One region of the Rhizobium sp. WYCCWR 11128 genome, then DNA from elsewhere that is predicted to be linked to it. Evidence: predicted binding sites of a transcription regulator. Region 1 holds the regulator's gene; the other holds the start of a gene.
What was found. The regulator PhoB, encoded in region 1, activates phosphate uptake and scavenging genes when phosphate is short. The targets are predictions, from matches to a motif close to TGTCATNNANCTGTCAT.
Positions count from the first base shown of each region.

Region 2: a site for PhoB is predicted at 2,850-2,866, ahead of HX898_RS18030 (acid phosphatase). Genes of this name have one in related genera too.

Region 1 covers NZ_JACCEZ010000002.1:536,075-540,283, forward strand. Annotated here, with positions in the region: gene pstB (phosphate ABC transporter ATP-binding protein PstB) at 1-765, shown strand, start outside; gene phoU (phosphate signaling complex protein PhoU) at 810-1,523, shown strand; gene phoB (phosphate regulon transcriptional regulator PhoB) at 1,656-2,339, shown strand; gene HX898_RS10310 (GcrA family cell cycle regulator) at 2,587-3,120, opposite strand; gene HX898_RS10315 (aspartate aminotransferase family protein) at 3,541-4,209, shown strand, end outside.
Region 2 covers NZ_JACCEZ010000005.1:248,540-252,748, reverse strand. Annotated here, with positions in the region: gene HX898_RS18040 (3-oxoacid CoA-transferase subunit A) at 1-153, opposite strand, end outside; gene HX898_RS18035 (IclR family transcriptional regulator C-terminal domain-containing protein) at 313-1,071, shown strand; gene HX898_RS18030 (acid phosphatase) at 1,176-2,720, opposite strand; gene HX898_RS18025 (cytochrome c peroxidase) at 2,919-4,208, shown strand.

The DNA of each region.
Region 1 (4,209 bases):
AGCAACGTCCCGTATAAGATGATCGGAAAGGATGTCTCGGTTTACTACGGCGAGAAGCGCGCGCTTTTCGATGTGAACCTGAACGTCCGCGAAAACACCGTAACCGCCCTGATCGGCCCGTCCGGCTGCGGCAAGTCGACCTTCCTGCGGTGCCTCAACCGCATGAACGACACGATCGACGGCTGCCGCGTCACCGGCAAGATCACCCTCGACACCGACGATGTCTATGATCCCGATATCGACGTCGTCGAACTTCGCGCCCGCGTCGGCATGGTCTTCCAGAAGCCGAACCCGTTCCCGAAGACGATCTACGAAAACGTCTCCTACGGCCCGCGCATCCATGGCCTTGCCAAGTCGAAGGCCGACCTCGACCAGATCGTCGAGACCAGCCTGCAGCGCGCCGGTCTCTGGAACGAGGTCAAGGACCGCGTGCATGAATCTGGCACCGGCCTGTCCGGCGGCCAGCAGCAGCGCCTTTGCATTGCGCGTGCCGTCGCCGTCAGCCCGGAAGTCATCTTGATGGACGAGCCCTGCTCGGCGCTCGACCCGATCGCCACCGCCAAGGTCGAGGAGCTGATCCACGAGCTGCGCGAGAACTATACGATCGTCATCGTCACCCACTCCATGCAGCAGGCCGCGCGTGTCTCGCAGCGCACCGCCATGTTCCACCTCGGCAACCTCGTCGAGGAGAACGACACCGACAAGATGTTCACCAATCCCGACGATCCGCGCACCCAGGACTACATCATGGGTCGCTTCGGTTGATTTTGGCGACACCAAGCCTTCCCGTTATTCGAGGATAAAGCCCCATGGCATCGACACATATTTTTTCTGCCTACGATGATGATCTGAAGTTCCTGTCCAGGCGGATTTCCGAAATGGGCGGCCTGGCCGAGCAGATGGTCGGCGAATCCGTGCGCGCCCTCGTCAACGGCGATACGGCGCTGGCGCAGAAGGTCATCTCGGACGATGTGATCCTCGATCACGCCGAACGCGAAATCGGCGACAAGGCGATCGTCACGATCGCCCGCCGTCAGCCGATGGCCTCGGACCTGCGTGAAATCATGGGTTCGATCCGCATCGCCGCCGATCTCGAACGCGTCGGCGACCTCGGCAAGAACACCGCCAAGCGCGTCATCGCCGTCCAAAGCACCGGCGTTCCCCGCAAGCTTGCCCGCGGCCTCGAGCATCTGTCCGAGCTGGCGCTCGTCCAGCTCAAGGAAGTGCTCGATGTCTACACCAATCGTTCAGCCGACAAGGCGAATGCGATCCGTGAACGCGACAACGAGATCGACGCGATGTACACCTCGCTGTTCCGCGAACTCCTGACCTACATGATGGAAGATCCGCGCAACATCACCAGCTGCACGCATCTTCTCTTCTGCGCCAAGAACATCGAGCGCATCGGCGACCATGCCACCAACATCGCCGAGACGATCTTTTACATGGCGACAGGCGCGCAGCCGGAAGGTGATCGTCCGAAGGATGACAGCGCCAACACCGTCGGCGCGGTCACCGAATAACCGCCCGCACAGTCAATTGCGTGCGCGCCCGTCCGGGCGCGCAAAGAGGTCGCAGCCAATTTTTGAATTTGCGCAGGATGCACTGCTTAAATCACCCTGGTTTAAGGATCATGCGCGAGGAGACCGACACGCATGATCCCGAGAGTTGCAGTTGTTGAAGACGAGGAAGCCCTCAGCGTGCTTCTTCGCTACAATCTCGAAGCGGAAGGCTTCGAGGTCGATACCATCCTTCGTGGCGATGAAGCCGAAATGCGGCTCCAGGAGCGCACGCCCGATCTTCTCATCCTCGATTGGATGCTGCCCGGCGTTTCCGGCATCGAGCTCTGCCGGCGCCTGCGCATGCGGCCGGAAACCGAGCGCCTGCCGATCATCATGCTGACGGCGCGCGGCGAGGAGAGCGAGCGTGTCCGTGGATTGTCGACGGGCGCCGACGATTATGTCGTCAAGCCCTTCTCGACCCCCGAGCTCGTTGCCCGCGTCAAGGCGATGCTGCGCCGCGCCCGCCCCGAGGTGCTGTCGACGGTGCTGAAATGCGGTGACATCGAGCTCGACCGCGAGACCCATCGCGTCCATCGCAAGACCCGCGAAGTCCGCCTCGGCCCCACCGAATTCCGCCTGCTGGAATTCCTGATGTCGTCGCCGGGCCGGGTCTTCTCCCGCTCGCAGCTGTTGGATGGCGTCTGGGGCCACGATATCTATGTCGACGAGCGCACCGTCGACGTCCATGTCGGCCGCCTGCGCAAGGCGCTGAATTTCTCCAACATGCAGGACGTCATCCGCACCGTCCGCGGCGCCGGTTATTCGATGGAAGCCTGAGGGCTTCCATCTGAGCCTGCTGACAAAGCCCTGGCAAAACCCGCGACGTCATCCTCGGCCTTGTGCCGAGGATCTGCGCTCGCTAAATTAAGTATTTGAAAATAAAGGTTTTACCCTCAAGTCATTGGGGTGATCAGATGCTCGGCACAAGGCCGAGCATGACGGAGGGAAGCCTGAGCTTCCATCCGCGCATAAAAAAACGGGCCAATCGGCCCGTTTTCTGCATTCTAACGATGGTTGCCCGCGCTCAACTGGCCCGCGCTGCTGCCCTGCGGCGTTCGTTCACCGGCTGGTAGGCAAGCTTCTGGTGATAGCCGCAATAGGGCGAATTGTCGGGGGACTCGCAGCCGCAGAAATGGAAGTCGTCCTTCAGCGGATCGCCGACCGGCCATTTGCAGGTGCGCTCGGTTAGTTCCGTCAGGCCGAGGCGGCGCGAAATCGGCACCACCACATTGCCTCGCGGCACGTATTCCATTTCCTCGATCGTTTCGATCTCGATCTCTTCCTTCAGCATCGTCGCGCCCTGCTGGCGGGTGACGGTGCGGGTCGTGATCCGGGAGGCGAAGTTCGGCGCGCGCGGCGCCGATGTATTGCGCTTCGGCGTTCGCGCCGCGGTATTGGTGCCGCCGGCCTTGGCACGGCCGGGAAGGCACAGCCGGTGCACTTTGCCGATGACCGCGTTTCGGCTGACCCCGCCAAGCTGCGCAGCGATCTGGCTGGCGCTCAGTCCTTCGGCCCAAAGTTTCTTGAGTTTCTCGACCCGCTCGTCTGTCCAGTTCATGCCCTGTCTCCACCTTTTGCGTTGGTGATGGCAGAATCCCTCACCGTTGTCCCGGGAGCTCCGAAACAAGAAACGCTTGATCAATTTTGGTGACTAGTTCCGCCGCATGCAGTCTAGTAATTGATCTTTAACCTAGTGTGAGCCTGACTCCGTGACAAGAGTCGCATGAATCCGGATGAATCGAATTCGTAGTTTTCCCCAACTTGCTGCCCCTGCGTGTCATTTCTGCAATAATGCCTGTTGAAGACTGAAAATGCCGCTGTACACCTGTGCTGCATACGCTAAGGGCGCCGTTTTGTTGACATTGCAGCGCGAAAAGGAAATAGTGCCACTCGCCGCCGCAAGGCGGCATTTTTGATTTTTCGGGCCTGGTTTCCTTAGCCGGAGTCATTGCCCGGCAACTTTGATGGAGATCGCGCCATGGCTGAAGCCGCGCCGCTTTATGACACCTATTCTCGTGCCCCGCTGCGGTTCGAGCGAGGCGAGGGCGTATGGCTGATCACCGAAACTGGCGAGCGATATCTCGATTTCGGCGCCGGCGTTGCCGTCACCTCCGTCGGCCACAGCAATCCGCATGTGGTCGGCGCGCTAAAGGAGCAGGCCGACAAGGTCTGGCACCTGTCGAACATCTATGAGATCCCCGGCCAGGAGCGCCTGGCAAAACGGCTGACGGACGCCACCTTCGCCGATAAGGTGTTCTTCACCAATTCGGGCGCCGAGGCGCTCGAATGCGCGATCAAGACGGCGCGCCGCTATCAGTTTTCCAAGGGCCATCCCGAGCGCTTCCATATCATCACCTTCGAAGGCGCCTTCCACGGACGGACGCTGGCGACGATCGCTGCCGGCGGCCAGGAAAAATATCTCGAAGGTTTCGGCCCCAAGGCGCCGGGTTTCGATCAGGTGGCTTTCGGCGATATCGAAGCGGTCCGCGCCGCGATCACCGAGGCGACGGCCGCCATCCTCATCGAGCCGGTGCAGGGCGAGGGCGGCGTCCGTCCTGCCACGCCTGAGTTCATGAAGGCGCTTCGCCAGCTCTGCGACGACAACGGCCTGCTGTTGATCCTCGACGAGGTCCAGACCGGCGTCGGC
Region 2 (4,209 bases), on a different contig from region 1:
GTTGATGACGGTGAGGCCTTTGGAGCCCTTGTCGATCAAGGCATGAATAAGCTCGATCGGCGCGCCCGAGCCACCAAAACCACCGATCATGACGGTCGCGCCATCACCGATCTCAGAGACGGCTTCCGCCGTGCTCCCGACTGTCTTGTCCATGCGGGATCTCTCCTTGGCTAGATGCGGCCGGGAACTGGTTCCCGTCCTTTGAGCGTCAGGGATAAAGCGCAGCGGGCCGGACGGCAACAATTTTGTGCGTTATTTGACATTTGTTCATATATCGCACAAAGTGGATGAATCGATCGGAGAACCGGACCCATGCGCGAAACGGATTTCGTCAGCGGCTTCGCCCGTGGCCTGAAAGTCATCGAGGCCTTCGGCGAAACACGCCAGCGCCTGTCGATCGCCGAGGCCTCGAAGCTGACCGAGCTTGACCGCGCCACAGTGCGGCGCTCGCTGCTGACGCTTGCCGAGCTCGGTTATGCCGATTATGACGGTAAATTCTTCACGCTGACGCCGAAGATCCTGCGTCTTGGCCATGCCTATCTCGCGGCGACGCCGCTGCCGGCGCTGTTGCAGCCGCATCTCGATCATCTTTCGGAAAAGGCCGGCCAGAGCGCTTCGGCTTCGGTGCTCGACGGCACCGACATCGTCTATATCGCCCGCGCCTCGCAGCGCCGCGTCATGTCGATCAATTTGACCCCCGGCAGCCGCCTGCCCGCCTACTGCGCCTCGATGGGGCGCGTGCTGCTCGCGGCTCTCGCCGAGAGCGAGGCACGCGCCATCCTTGCCCGCAGCGAGCTGAAGCAAAACACGGCAAATACCAGGACCGACCCGGACGAGCTGATCGCCGAATTCCGCCGTGTCCGCGCTGAGGGTTACGCCATTATCGATCAGGAGCTGGAGATCGGCCTCTGCTCCATCGCCGTGCCTATCGACAATGACCGCGGCGAAACGGTCGCGGCGATCAATATCGGCGCACCGGCCGCCCTCGTGCCGGCGGCGGAGATGAAGGAACGTTATTTGCCGCTGCTGAAGGAAACACAGGCCGCGTTGCGGCCGCTGCTGCGCCGGTGACGGGGTAAGCAGTTCCAGCAAAAGTGCGCAGCGGTTTTGCGTCCGGAATGCGTAAAAAAGGTGACAGAGCAGCCCCGGTCAACGCCGGGGCCGTTCGTATTCGGTCAATGCGTCAGGTCGAGCGCGGCTGTGAGGTCGCCCATCGGCGGCTGGTCGTTATTGCGCAGCGCCTTGTCGCGGGCAATGACGCCGGGCAGCACCGGCAGATCGTAGCGCGCGGTGATGAAGCGGATGATCGACGTCGTGTCGTACTGGTTATGATCGACCATGCCGCCCTTGGCAAAGGGCGAGATGATGAAGGCCGGAATGCGGTTGCCCGGACCCCAGCGATCGGCCTTCGGCGGCGCGACGTGATCCCAGAAGCCGCCATTCTCGTCATAGGTGACGATGACGAGCATATGGCCCCATTGCGGGCTCTTCTCGAGGTGGGAGACGATATCGGCAAGATGCTGGTCTCCGCTCGCAACATCGGCATAACCGCCATGTTCGTTGAGGTTGCCCTGCGGCTTGTAGAAGGAAACCGCCGGCAGCTTGCCATCGTCGATATCCCTGAGGAAGGCTTCGCCGCCAAGGCCGCCGTCTCTCAGATGCTCGGCGCGCGCCGGCGTACCGGGCGCGAAATTGGCGAAATAGTTGAACGGCTGGTGATGGAACTGGAAGTTCGGCACCGGGGTGGCGTTCTTGCCGTCCAATGCCGCCTGCCAGGCGCCGCTATACCAGGCCCAGCTGACGCCCTTGAGCGACAGGAGATCGCCGATGGTGATTGCATGCTGCGGCGGCAGCGTCGTTGCGGCCGCCGGATCGGCATAGGCCGCATCACCGTCCTTGGCCGGCGGATTGGCGCTCGGCTGGTAGGGCGGCTGCATGGTGTTGACGGCGTAGAAGTCGGGGGTCAGCGTGCCGTCGGAGACAAATTTGGGTGCACCCTCCAGCGCCGACTTCGGGGCGTTTTCCGCCACGGTCAGCGATGTGCCGTCCGCGTCGACCTTGGCGATGGTGGGCTTGGCCGGGCTTTTGTCGGCATCCGGATAATAGGGCGTGCAGGCGCAGACCAGCGCGAAGTGGTTGAGGAAGGAACCGCCGAAGGCGCCCTGGAAGAAGTTGTCGGCAATGACGTATTTCTTGGCGACCTGCCACATCGGCAGGATGGAGCCGTCGTAATGGCCCATGACGAGGCTGCCGGAATCGGCCCAGGCGACGAACTTGTCGTTCTTGCCGCCGTCGATCTGCATCTGCTCCTGGTAGAAGCGATGCCAGAGGTCGCGGGTGATGACCGAAGGCGCCTCTGCGAAACCCTGCGGATCGTCGATCGCGAAGGAGGCGTTGGCGAGATGGGCCGACTGTGCCTCGGTGACGGCAGGCGAGACACCCTTGGCGGTGAGGCCGCCCCAGGCCGGCGGCAGTTCGGACAGCGGCTGGCCGTCGCGGTCGAGCTGGCGTGCGCGATCGGCCGTCGCGTTCGAGAGCCCGTCGGCGCCGGGAAAGCTGCCGTAGAGATTATCGAAGCTGCGGTTTTCGGCATAGATGACGACGACATTGTCGATCTTGTCGTAACCGGCCGGCGCCGCATGAGCTGCCGTCGCCACCGCAAGCGGCACGATGGCCGATCCGGCGAGACAGATCGAGTGGAGGAGTTTCAGTCTTTTCACGTGGGTACCTCATGGCTAGGGGGCGTTGGCTAGAGGGAGCGGAGAACGCTCGGGGGCACTTCGACGCTATTCCGGCCGTCTATCAACTTTGTGACATCCGGGGTTGCCGTGATGCCGCAGGAGGATCGCCGTCATCAATTTGTTGCAAGGAGGTTCGATCATGGTGGAAACCAGCGCCAACTTATTGGAATCCTTATCATGACGACGAAGATCATCTGGCTTGTGCGGTCCGGCCTGGCCGTCGGCATGGGTGCCATGGCGCTTGGTCTTGCCATTTTTCCCCTGCGGCAAAGCAGCGCGGCGACCGCCGCCGGCCTGCATCCTGGACCGATGTCGCGCACTGAGGCCTTCGCCCGGGCCGAAATGCTCGGCGCAATTGGCCGCAAGATATTCTCAGATCCGTCGCTGTCAGCCTCGGGGCTCCAGGCCTGCGCTTCCTGCCATGATCCCCGTCACGCCTTCGGCCCGGCATCGGCCATGCCGGTCGAAATGGGCGGCGAACATGGGGACCAGCCGGGGCTGCGCGCCGTTCCGACGCTGCGTTATTTGCAGGCGGTACCCGCCTTCACCGAGCACTATTACGATTCCGAGGACGAGGGCGACGAGAGCGTCGACAATGGCCCGACGGGCGGCCTGACCTGGGACGGCCGGGTCGATCACGGCGCCGATCAGGCGAAGATCCCGCTGCTCTCGCCCTTCGAGATGGGCAACAAGGATGCCGCCGAGGTGGTGGCGAAGCTGCGCAAGGCCGCCTATGCCGACGACATCAAGGCGGCGTTCGGCGAGACGGTGTTCGACAATCCTAAGGATGCCTTCGATGCCGCCACCGAGGCGCTCGCCACCTTCGAGCAGAGCGGCCCGGATTTCTATCCCTATTCCAGCCGCTATGATGCCTTTCTCGCCGGCAAGGCAACGCTGACGGCGCAGGAGTTGCACGGACGACAACTGTTCGAGGATCCGGCCAAGGGCAATTGTTCGAGCTGTCACTTAAGCGAACCTGCCAATGACGGCGAGCCGCCGCAATTTTCCGATTTCGGCTTCCTCGGGCTCGCCGCACCCCGCAACATGGCGATCCCGGCCAACAACGATCCCAACTATCACGATCTCGGTCTTTGCGGCCCTCAGCGCACCGACTTTGCCGGACGTAGCGACTATTGCGGCCTGTTCCGCACCCCGACACTGCGCAATGTCGCGCTGAAGCAGAGCTTCTTCCACAACGGCTATTTCCACTCGCTGCGCGACGTCGTCTCCTTCTATGCGACGCGCGACAGCGATCCCGGCCGCTGGTATCCCAAAAATTCAGGCGGCACCGTCCGCAAATATGACGACCTGCCGCAGGCCTATTGGGACAATCTCAACCAGGATCCGCCTTTTGGCCGGAAGCCGGGCGACGCGCCCGCCCTCACCGATCCCGAAATCGACGACATCGTCGCCTTTCTCGGAACCCTGACCGATGCCGACCTGCAGCCTGAGGCGAGCGGGCATTGAC